One region of the Halomonas sp. HL-93 genome, then DNA from elsewhere that is predicted to be linked to it. Evidence: predicted binding sites of a transcription regulator. Region 1 holds the regulator's gene; the other holds the start of a gene.
The links. Region 1 encodes FNR, which switches genes on or off when oxygen is low (the NO sensors DNR and NnrR bind a similar motif). Its sites were predicted from a motif close to TTGATNTANATCAA; they were not measured.
Positions count from the first base shown of each region.

Region 1 (5,940 bases):
CGATTTTATCCCAATCGGACGTTATTCGCGTGCTTGATGCCGCTCAAAAAGAAGCTGACAGCAATGGCTGGGCGGTGACCATTGCCGTCGCCGACGATGGCGGCCACCTGCTGGCGCTACGTCGCCTGGACGGTGCGGCACCTTTTAGCGCCGACGTTGCCACCCAAAAAGCACGCAGCGCGGCTGTCGGCCGCAAAGAAACCCAGGTTTTTGAAGAGATGATCAACGGTGGTCGTACGGCATTTGTTTCTGCGCCGCTTCAGGGGCTGCTTTCAGGCGGTGTACCGATTATCGTCGATGGCCATGTGGTTGGCTCGGTGGGCATTTCTGGTGTCAAACCGGACCAGGACGTTCAAGTCGCCAAAGCTGGCGTCAGCGCGATTGGCTGAACATAAACATGTAAACGCCGCGCAAACGAAAAACCCCGGATCGATGATCCGGGGTTTTTTTAAATTCGTTCGGTATAACACCGATAATGATCACTGCTGAAATGTAGACTGCATAATGGCGGACCGGACGAGACTCGAACTCGCGACCTCCGGCGTGACAGGCCGGCATTCTAACCAACTGAACTACCGGTCCGCTGTAGTGTACTTACATCTAGCAGGGTCTTGCGTTTTGACCATTTGAGCACGTCGAGTATTTCAAATGGTGGGTGGTACTGGGTTCGAACCAGTGACCCCCAGCTTGTAAGGCTGGTGCTCTCCCAACTGAGCTAACCACCCAGGTTATTGGCATCGCCAATATTTGCTATGTTACGTGTTTATCGTGGCGGACCGGACGAGACTCGAACTCGCGACCTCCGGCGTGACAGGCCGGCATTCTAACCAACTGAACTACCGGTCCACATACGACAAAACATGGAAAACAGGCGGGTAATGCAACGATGGCGGACCGGACGAGACTCGAACTCGCGACCTCCGGCGTGACAGGCCGGCATTCTAACCAACTGAACTACCGGTCCGCTGTATTGCACTATTAACGCTAGGTGCTTTCCTTACTGCGACGTTTCCAGGCCATCATACGATGGTGGGTGGTACTGGGTTCGAACCAGTGACCCCCAGCTTGTAAGGCTGGTGCTCTCCCAACTGAGCTAACCACCCGCTGGTCACGTGGCGCTGCATTCTACAGTAGACGCGAAGGAAGTCAACACACTACGTTCAAATACTGTGCTTCCACAGACGGCTTTAAACGCACCCTTCCAAACGCCTCACTGCAGCGATTGAGCGCGCACGAAGGATGCCCCATGAGCGGCGGCTTCGTCAATCAAAATCGTCTGATTTACCCCCGAGGCACGGCGGGGTTTAAAGTCGTGATCGCCATCGGTAAGCCACATCACCTGGGTGTTATGCGGCAGCGCGTAGCTCGATACCTCTGCGTGATTGCCCAGAGGATCACGCTCGCCCTGAAGTATCAGTGAAGGCACCTGCACGTCTGACCAATGCGCCAGGCGCAGTTTGTCGGGTGCTTTTGGCGGATGAAACGGATAACCGGCGATCACTAGCCCCGGGCAAGCTTGCTGACTGGCCAACATGCTTGCCGCGCGGCCACCCATCGACTTGCCGCCGAGCCAAAGCGGCTTAGCCGTTAGCGGGGCAAGGCCGTCATACCAACGCGCCAACTCGGCCACCGTGCGATCAATGGCGGGCGGAGGGCGGCGCTTTCCCGTGGCCTGCATTTGCTGCATATAGCCAAGATCAAACGTAATCACCTGCAACCCATGCTTCGCTAACGCACTGGCAAACTGCTGCATAAAAGCGGATCGGTGCCCGGCGCCAGCGCCATGGGCCAACAGCAGGCAGCCGTGACTTGCCTGTCCATAAAGCCTGAGCGGCCCCATCCCCTCAAGCCAAAAACAGCCGCTGACCTGCTGGGCGACCACCTCCGCCAGCGTCTGCTTATCGATGCTTGTTTCCTGCGGCCAGTGGGTTTCCACAACGCGGCCCTCCGGGCTGTTTGACTGAATGCGCCAACATCCACCTGGCGCTGCTTTTCTTGACGTAGCTCAACACGAGATTGCCTGGCAGCCGCTACCCTTGCGTCAACCCTTTGACCTGGAGCATGGTCCCATGCCTACCACCGTGAATGATGCTGCTTCTGATAGCACCTTGACCACTTCAACGTGGAGCGACGCATTACTCCAGCGCTACGCAATAAGCGGCCCCCGCTATACGTCTTACCCCACCGCCCTGTCCTTTGACGAGGCGTTTACGGCCGACGATTTTACCTCTGCCCTGGCACGCAGCAACGACGCTCAACGAGCGCTATCGCTGTATGTACATATTCCGTTCTGCCGGAAGATCTGTTTCTACTGTGCCTGTAACAAGATCGCCACTAAGAACACCGCACTTGCCGAACCCTATCTGGCAAGGCTCGACCGTGAAATGGCGCTGGCAGCGCAGCCTCTCGACACCCGGCGACCGGTGAGGCAACTGCACTGGGGTGGCGGCACACCAACCTTTTTAACGCTTGACCAGATGAGCGAATTGATTGACCGCCTGGATGCCCGCTTCGGCCTCTCCAGCGACCCCGAGCGCGACTACGCCATTGAAATCGACCCGCGCGAAGCCGATGTGTTAACCCTGCGTCATCTGCAATCGCTGGGCTTTAACCGGCTGAGCCTGGGCGTGCAGGACTTTGATCCTCAGGTACAGCGAGCGATTAACCGTGACCAGCCACGGGTACTCACCGAAACGCTGATGGACGAAGCCCAGCGACTGGGCTTCCGCTCGCTCAACCTGGACCTTATCTACGGTCTACCACTGCAAACGGCGAACAGTTTTGCACAGACGCTTCGCCAGGTCATCGAACTGAACCCGGCGCGCCTGTCGGTGTTCAACTATGCCCACCTTCCGGAGCGTTTTCCGCCCCAGCGGCGCATTCGCCAGCAGGACCTGCCCGACGCCGACGAGAAACTAGCCATGCTGCGCGTCACCATCGACATGCTCACCGATGCCGGCTATGTGCATATCGGCATGGATCATTTTGCCCGACCGGACGACAGCCTGGTTCTTGCCCAGCAAAACGGCACGCTGCAGCGCAACTTCCAGGGCTATTCCAGCCACGCCCAGTGCGATCTGATTGGCTTTGGTGTATCGGCCATTTCACGCCTTGACGACTGTTATGCGCAAAACAGCAGCCAGCTCAATCTTTACCAGTCAGCCATTGATCAAGGGCAGCTAGCCACACAGCGTGGCGTATGCCTAAGTCGCGACGACCTGATTCGCCGCGATGCCATTGAGCGCTTGATGTGTGACATGCAGTTGGATTTGGCGGCGCTCGGCAAGCGCTGGCAGATTGATGCCCACCAGTATTTCCGCCTAGCGCTTAGTTCTCTCGACCAGGCAAAGCGCGATGGATTAGTGGATATACAGGGCAACAAGCTGCGCGTTTCCCCTTTAGGGCGATTGCTAATTCGCCATTTAGCCATGGCGTTTGATGCTCGCCTGGCTAATCAGAGCGAACAGCGCTATTCAAAAATAGTTTGACGGTTGCTGCCCATATGCTCCAGCTTACATAATGAAGCCATGCGCCACTGACGGAGACTCTCATGCTGGAACCAATGCTCCAACGGCGTGCCATCCTACATGAGGCACGCTGTCAAACCTGCAGCTTAAGCTCGCTGTGCCTGCCATTAGCGCTCGAACTGGAAGATATAGACCAGTTTGATGCGATTATTCGGCGACGCGCCCCGCTCAAAAAAGGCGAGCAGCTTTTTCGCCAGGGGGAGCCGTTTACCAGCGTATATGCCGTGCGTTCAGGCAGCTTAAAACAGGTCACCAGCGAAGGCGGTGGCTTTGAACAGCTGACCAACTTCTATCTGCCAAGTGAACTGGTAGGCTTAGATGCTATCGATGAACCCCATTACCCCGGCAGCGTGGTCGCGCTGGAAACCACCACGGTATGCGAGATTCCGTTTGACCAACTGGATCATTTGTCTGAAAAGCTGCCCGAGCTACGCGGCCAGCTATACCGCAGCATGAGCAAAGAACTGCGTAATGACCGGCGAATGATGCGGCTGCTGTCCCGCAAAACCGCCGACCAGCGCCTGGCAAGCTTTCTGATCACGCTTTCCGACCGTTTTCGCCGCCGGGGCTACTCGCCCTACAGTTTTCGACTCTCAATGCCCAGAGCGGATATCGGCAACTATCTCGGGCTCGCTGTGGAAACCGTCAGCCGGATTGTAAGCCGCTTCCAATCTCAGGAAGTGGTGGACGTGTCAGGCCGCGAGGTACGCATTCTTGATATAGCGAGACTGCAGCAGCTTGCCGAAGAAGACGCCGCTCCCTAGCCAACAGTGAGCGCCTGAATGCGCCCCGCCATTAACTCAGCCTGTTTGGCTTCTAGCCCGGCGAAGTCAAACAGATCGCGGTCCGCAAGCTGCGAGGGCGCAACATTGGTGACGGCTTTAAACATACTTTCCAATCGGCCGGGATGTTTTTTATCCCAATCCGCCAGCATATCTTTCACTACTTGACGCTGTAGGTTGGGCTGCGAGCCACAAAGGTTGCAAGGGATAATAGGGAACGCCATTTGCTGGGCGTACTCAACGATATCCGCCTCTTTGCAGTACGCCAGCGGTCGGATAACGATGTTCTTGCCGTCGTCAGAAAGCAATTTGGGCGGCATTGATTTTAGCGTGCCACCGAAGAACATATTTAAAAACAGCGTTTCAAGAATGTCTTCCCGATGGTGGCCCAGGGCAATCTTGTTAGCACCGATTTCTTCGGCAAAGCCGTACAGCGAACCGCGGCGCAAGCGCGAACATAGCGCGCAAGTGGTTTTGCCTTCCGGGGTTTTCTCTTTCACCACCGAATAGGTATCACGCTCCAGAATGTGGTATTCCACCCCGCGTTGCTCGAGATAGGTCGGCAACACATGCTCAGGAAAGCCCGGCTGTTTCTGGTCCATGTTGACGGCCACCAGCGAGAAGTTCACCGGCGCATTGCGCTGCAGGCTGAGCAGCATCTCCAGCATTGTATAACTGTCTTTGCCGCCGCTCAGGCAGACCATAACGCGATCGCCCTCATCGATCATGCGATAGTCAATGATCGCGTTGCCCACTTCGCGGCGAAGACGCTTTTGCAGCTTATTGAACTCGCGTTTTTGTTTGGCTGCGTGGGCTTCAGAAGCGACAGCCGCTTCGGGGAAGCCGGGTGCCGCATTAGGGGTCGCCAACGCTGGGTCAAAATGATCAAGGTGATGTTGCATGGTATAAGCACTGCCGATGGTAAAAGAAGCAACCGCTATTCTAGCAACTCCCAGCGCCAGCGCCCAACTGCTTGCCACTACAGGGCAGCATCCACCTCCGTACGCTGCAAGCGAAGATACAGCAGCGCGCTGGCGGTGGCATCTTCAAGCGCCCGCTGAGGCGCCTGGCTGGGCACTTGCCAACAGTTTAGCGCTCTGGCTAGCTCATCTTCTTGCTCAGCCTGGGGGTGTAAGCGGCGCAGATGGCGCTGGTGCAGCTTGGTGACATCCACCCGTGCATTGGGCAGGCCAAACCCTAGATGGCGGCGTAGCGCCTGCTCGAGCGGCGCGAGGCGCTGCTCAAGCTGCCAGCCGACGATCGGCCGGTTGCCGATAAACTCGACTAGCGAACGCAGGCTTTCAACATCGAGCGGTAGCGTGGTCTCCACGTTGTACAGCAACTGATGACGGCGCTCGGCGGCGTCGCTTCCTCGCGCGCCTTCGCTCAGCGCTGCAACCCATGCGCGACTGGTCAGGATTTGGTGATGACGCAGCGTTACCGCCGCGATGCTCATTACCCCATGGTGGGCAAAACACGAAAGCGCCACCAGTTCATTTCCTAGGTAAGGTTGGAAAAGCCACGCATAGGGAGAAGCTGCATAGCGGCGGCGCTCGCTTCCCCGGCGCAGCAGGCCGCCAAGCCAACCAAAGGGGGCATCTAAATAGTGTCGACTGATCACGAATACTCCA
Region 1 covers NZ_LT593974.1:801,335-807,274, reverse strand. Annotated here, with positions in the region: gene GA0071314_RS03625 (heme-binding protein) at 1-389, shown strand, start outside; tRNA gene GA0071314_RS03620 (tRNA-Asp) at 506-582, opposite strand; tRNA gene GA0071314_RS03615 (tRNA-Val) at 650-725, opposite strand; tRNA gene GA0071314_RS03610 (tRNA-Asp) at 770-846, opposite strand; tRNA gene GA0071314_RS03605 (tRNA-Asp) at 888-964, opposite strand; tRNA gene GA0071314_RS03600 (tRNA-Val) at 1,028-1,103, opposite strand; gene GA0071314_RS03595 (alpha/beta fold hydrolase) at 1,211-1,936, opposite strand; gene hemN (oxygen-independent coproporphyrinogen III oxidase) at 2,070-3,488, shown strand; gene fnr (fumarate/nitrate reduction transcriptional regulator Fnr) at 3,551-4,291, shown strand; gene ttcA (tRNA 2-thiocytidine(32) synthetase TtcA) at 4,288-5,211, opposite strand; gene GA0071314_RS03575 (DNA polymerase III subunit epsilon) at 5,289-5,930, opposite strand; gene GA0071314_RS03570 (putative nucleotidyltransferase substrate binding domain-containing protein) at 5,927-5,940, opposite strand, start outside.

Region 2 (5,940 bases), 1.1 Mb from region 1:
CACTGGCAAAGCGCTCTTCCGACAACGGCGACGGCCAACAGAATGAAAACTGATGATAAATCACGGGGAGCGCGGTCATGCACCATCAACTGATCGATCAACCACGCAAGGCCCGTGACTATCAAGACGGTCTGAAACCCCGCCAGACTACCGAGGAACGCCGCGCCCCTCAGTCGCTTGCGTTCCAACGATGCAAGCGACTGCAACCAGCGGCGCGGCGTTAACCCGTTTTGCTCAGATGTTGAGGCCATGGGCTCAGTGATAGCCCTCTCCTACACGCACCTTGCCGCGAAATACCCAGTACGTCCATGCCGTATAGGCCAGCACGATGGGGATGACGAACAGCACGCCGATAAGCAGGAAGAGCTGCGATTCGGGTGCCGAGGAGGCGTCCCAGATCGTGTAGTTGGGCGGCACAATGACCGGCCACTTGCTCGCGATCAGACCCAGGTAGGTAAAGATGAACAGGCCTAACGAGGCGACAAACGGCAGGCCTTCTTCCTGACGTTTAACGGCCCGGTAGAGAACATAAGCACACACCATGGCAAGGATCGGGAACACCCAGATCAGATGAATCTGGTTAAGCCAACGATCGCGCACTTCGGGGCTAACCAGCGGCGTCCACAGACTGACGATGCCAAATACGACCAGTACCGCCACCAATAGCTTGGGTGTGATGCGATAGGCCCACTGCTGGATGTAGCCTTCCGATTTGAGAATCAACCAGGTAGCCCCCAACAGGGCATAGCCCGCCATCAGGCCCAGGCCGGTCAGCACGGTAAACGGCGTTAGCCAGTCGAGGGCGCCGCCCACATAGACAAAGTCTTCAACGGCAAAACCCTGGATGTAGGCGCCGACAACGGCCCCCTGGGCAAAGGCCGCAACCGCCGACCCGCCGCAGAATGCTATGTTCCACCAATGGCGGTTTTTCTTGGATTTGAAACGGAATTCGAAAGAGATGCCGCGGAAAATCAACCCGGCCAGCATCAAAAACACCCCAATATAAAGCGCCGGCAGGAACACCGAATACACCAGAGGGAAGGCGCCCAGCAGCCCGGCACCGCCAAGGACCAGCCAGGTTTCATTACCGTCCCACACCGGCGCGACCGAGTTCATCATCACATCACGGGATTCGTCGTCGGGCGCGAAGGGAAACAGTATCCCCAGCCCCAAATCGAAGCCGTCCATGATCACGTACATGATAACGCCGAAGCCGATAATGCCGGCCCAGATTATTGCAAGGTCAAGGCTGATCATTTGCTCGCTCCTTCAAAATCACCATCGAACGGCGTATGGGCCGCTGAGAAAGGCCGTTTTGCCCGCTCGACTTCACCGGTTACTTCCGCAGTATCTGGGATCATGCCGTTACGTACCACACGGGTCAGGTAGTAAATACCTACCCAGAAAACGACGGTATAAACCGCGACGTATCCAATCAGGGTAAACAGCGCCATTCCGCCAGTGAGCGAAGGTGTCAGCCCCTGGGCATGGGTCATAACACCGTATACCAACCAGGGCGCGCGCCCCGCTTCGGTAACCACCCAGCCGGCAAGCACGGCAAGGAAAGGCGACACAATCATACCCACCAGCGTCTTGAGGAAGAGCGGCGATTGGAAGACGCGCCCCCTGCGGCGTAACAACAGCCCCGCAATCGCCACGCCGATCATCAACATTCCGATCGCCACCATCACGCGGAATGACCAGAACACCAGCGCCACAGGAGGCTGTTCGTCAGGGGCCGCTTCGCTGACGCCGGGAACTTCACCGTCGGCACTGTGCGTAAGCACGATACTTGCAAGGCTGGGGATGCCGATTTCGAAGTGGTTGGTCTGCGCCTCCTGGTCGGGAAGAGCGAACAGCAGAAGCGGAACGTTGGACCCGGTTTCCCAGTTACCTTCCATGGCCGCCACTTTGGTCGGCTGATGCTCGAGCGTATTCAGACCGTGGAAATCCCCGATGACGGCCTGCGCAGGCGCCAGGAACAAAAGCAGCCACAGGCACATCGAGAGCGCTTTTTTATTCGCCTCGACGTCGCGATTACGCAGCAGGAACCAGGCGCTGATTCCCGCCACCACAAAACCACCGGTCAGGAACGACGCCATCCCCATATGGACAAAGCGATACCAGAAGGAGGGGTTGAAGATTGCTGCCATCCAGGAAGTGATATGGAAATGACCGTCGATCATTTCATAGCCGGCAGGCGTCTGCATCCAGCTATTGGCGGAGAGAATCCAGAACGACGAGATGAAGGTGCCCACGGCCACCATGATAGCGGCAAACAGGTGGACCCCTTCAGGCACCTTGCCTCGACCAAACAGCAAGACACCAAGAAAGGCCGCTTCCAGGAAGAAAGCCGTCACCACTTCATAGCTCAGCACCGGCCCCAGGAAATTAGACGTTGCATAGGAGAAGTTGCTCCAGTTAGTACCAAACTGGAACGACATCACAATGCCGGTTACCACGCCCATGCCGAACACCACGGCAAATACCTTGGTCCAGAACAGCGCCAGGCGATCCCAAGCCTGGTTGTCCGTTTTATAGAACAGACCGTGCAGTACGGCGATATAAGACGCTAGACCGATCGTAAACACGGGGAAGATGGCGTGAAAGCAAACGACAAACGCGAACTGTATTCGCGAGAGTAACAGCGGATCGAGCTCCATAATTCGCTCCTAAGGCCTGAATGAACTCCCCTCTTGCGAGGGCGTGTAACAAGCTTAGTTGAGCCGCTATCGGTCACGCTTTATTCTTATAGTTACTAAGCTTATCGATTACCAACCCGTTAAGTTTACAGCTTAGAAGGCCCGTACGCGGCATGAGTTTGGGTATTTACCTGTGTCCCGTTGACGCAGATCAATTTTTAACGATCAGGCAAGCGTTTGTTAAAAAACTTAGTGACTTACGCGAGCACCACCAAGCTCACCATATAGCCAGTGTAGGCAATAAACAGGGCTAGTAAACCACCCCCTTCAAAGCGGTTGATGCGCCGTGGGCGACCCCGCCAGGAAAACGCAAAGATCATCATCAGCACGGTCATGACCAGCATGACGCTCCAGTCACGCTGAAGCACTTCCTGCCCGGTTTCAATCGGGGCGATAACACCCGCCAACCCCACCACGGCGAGGCTGTTAAACAGGTTCGACCCCACCACATTCCCCAGCACCATGTCATGTTCGTTGCGGCGCAGCGCCGTAATCGACGACGCCAATTCCGGCAGGGACGTACCAATGGCCACAACGGTCAAGCCAATAATCAGATCGCTGATACCAAAACGCACGGCGATCTCGATGGCCCCCCACACCAGCAGCCGCGAGCTGGCGATCAACAACACCAAGCCTACCAGCGTCCACATCATGGCTGTGCCACGGGACATCGGCTTGCTATCGAGGGTTTCGGCCACTTCAGAGACAAGCGCATCGTCCTGCTGGCCTCGCGAACGCACAATGCTGACAACGATAAATACCAGCAGCGTCAGCAATAGACAGACAGCCTCCCAACGGGCCACCCACCCATCGAGCAACATCAGGCCGGTTACCAGCATTACCACCAGTAACAACGGCATTTCTTTTCGGATGACGCTTGAGTGAACAGCCAAGGGGGCAAGCAAGGCCACGAAACCCAGCACCAGTCCAATATTGACGATATTCGACCCGTAGGCGTTACCCACCGCCAGCCCCGGGTTGCCCTGCATGGCGGCAAGAACCGACACCATCATTTCCGGGGCCGAAGTGCCAAAGCCAATCACCAGCATGCCGATCAATAGCGGCGATAGCCCCAGCCAGCGGGAGGTCGCCGCTGCGCCGTCAATAAACTTTTCAGCACTCCATATAAGTAGTATCAAGCCAACGACAACGGCGATGAGAGCAAGTAACATAAGATTCCCTTTGGTGACATATTCCAAGGACAGTCGTGATAGTTGGAGGTTGAAATTCTCGGCAGCCTCTGACCGGCGATATCGACGGAGCCGATCATTGTCCATTCACCGCTTTAGGTCAACGGTAAAGAAGCTACTGGGACACCAATTTTATCTGAAAATTGACAGACTTATCACCGACAGCGTATTGGTTTAGTTTCTCAACATGAGTGGGAACATTATTTGTCACAGCACTGGCTCCCTAAACGACCATCGTTGCATGTCAATGCGCCGCTGGTTGACCAGCAACCACCTGAAATCCGCACTCAGCGGCGACGCCTGCGCGCCTGCCACGAATGCGACTGGGTCTCGGCCCTACCACCACTCAAATCAGGCGAAAAAGCCAGCTGCCCACGATGTTCACATGTGTTAGTGAAACGCCATCGCTATCCAGCACAACGCAGTATGGCACTCGCTGCGGCATCGCTTATTGCTCTCTTGCTGGCGGTCTCCTACCCGTTTGTGAGTTTCAGCTATAGCGGAGTAAGCAACCGTATCGAACTTTCCGAAACGGCTAGTACGCTCATAACGTTTCATCAACCCGTGGTCGCTATTGGCGTTGTCATGACCATCGTAGTGCTACCTGCCGTGTATTTACTCGGCACCCTTTGGCTGCAATATGGTTTATTGCGTAACGATCCCCTGCCCTTTAGCCGATCAACGGCACGTTCACTAAGCCATTTAACTCCCTGGATGATGGCCGATGTATTTATTGTCGGCGCTTTGGTCAGCTTATTTAAAGTAGCCGGGCTTGCCGATATTGATCTTGGATTGGCTTTTTGGGCATTTTGCGTTTTTGCCATTTTGCTACTGATGACCGTTCAATCGATTGATGCGGACTGGATGTGGTTTGCCCTAGAAGGCGAGCCACTCGTCCCTGAGGGCACCCAAACAGGTATGTCAGCCGCTGCCCAGCGGCTTACCAGTTGCCCTACTTGCGGGCTAATTAATCGAATATCTCCGGACAGAAAACATCATTGCGTGCGCTGCCACGAGCGACTGCACCCTCGCTTGCCGCATAGTATTCAACGCACTTGGGCATTACTCGCCGCCGCTACGGTCATGTACATTCCTGCTAATATATACCCCATCATGACCACGACAAGCTTGGGCGATAGCTCACCGTCGACTATCGTTGGCGGTATTGTCGAGCTTATTCAAGCAGGCTCTTGGCCAGTGGCTGGCGTTATTTTTGTCGCCAGTATTATTGTGCCCGTCGGCAAGCTATGTGCATTGGCTTGGCTATGCACTGTTGCCAACCGAAGCCATGCCCTCAACGCCCAAACGCGGACAACGCTTTACCGAATCACCGAATTTATTGGACGCTGGTCGATGGTCGATATCTTTGTGGTCGCGATTTTAGTCGCGTTGATACGCGCAGATTCACTGATGACAGTCAACCCTGGGCCGGCTGCCCTCGCCTTTGGATCGGTGGTGGTCTTAACCATGCTGGCCGCAATGACTTTCGACCCACGTTTACTATGGGATGCGCCCATTACCAAACACCCAGGACGCCAAGCCGCCCGTAAGGAAATAATTGATGGCTGACGAAAACAATGTTCACTCCAATGAGCCACATAGTGATGCGGCTTTGCACCGAGCCAAACCCGGCCCCCAGACACGGCTCTCGCCTATTTGGATTGTGCCCATTGTCGCCTTAGTCATCGGTTTATGGCTGGTGTACGACAACTATTCTAGCCGCGGTACGATGGTTACCTTAACGATGGAGAACGCCGAAGGTATAGAAGCAGGTAACACACTGATTCGTAGCCGCAATGTGGAAATTGGCCGCGTGCAAAGCGTTCAGCTGTCTGATGATCTTTCTCAGGCGGTATTGCGAGCGCGCATTCAGCCTGAAGCAGAAGCCATGCTGCGTGAAGATAGTCGCTTCTGGGTGGTTAAACCGCGCATTGGGCGTGAAGGAATTAGCGGTTTGGGTACGGTCCTTTCGGGTGCTTATATCCAACTCCAACCCGGCTCTTCATCCGCACCTCAGCGAGAGTTCGAAGTAAGGGATACCCCACCTG
Region 2 covers NZ_LT593974.1:1,871,767-1,877,706, reverse strand. Annotated here, with positions in the region: gene cydD (thiol reductant ABC exporter subunit CydD) at 1-251, opposite strand, end outside; gene cydB (cytochrome d ubiquinol oxidase subunit II) at 256-1,257, opposite strand; gene GA0071314_RS08640 (cytochrome ubiquinol oxidase subunit I) at 1,254-2,663, opposite strand; gene GA0071314_RS08635 (calcium/sodium antiporter) at 2,900-3,874, opposite strand; gene GA0071314_RS08630 (paraquat-inducible protein A) at 4,097-5,461, shown strand; gene pqiB (intermembrane transport protein PqiB) at 5,454-5,940, shown strand, end outside.
Region 2: GA0071314_RS08640 (cytochrome ubiquinol oxidase subunit I) is a predicted target of FNR. The motif match lies at 2,844-2,857, and genes of this name have one in related genera.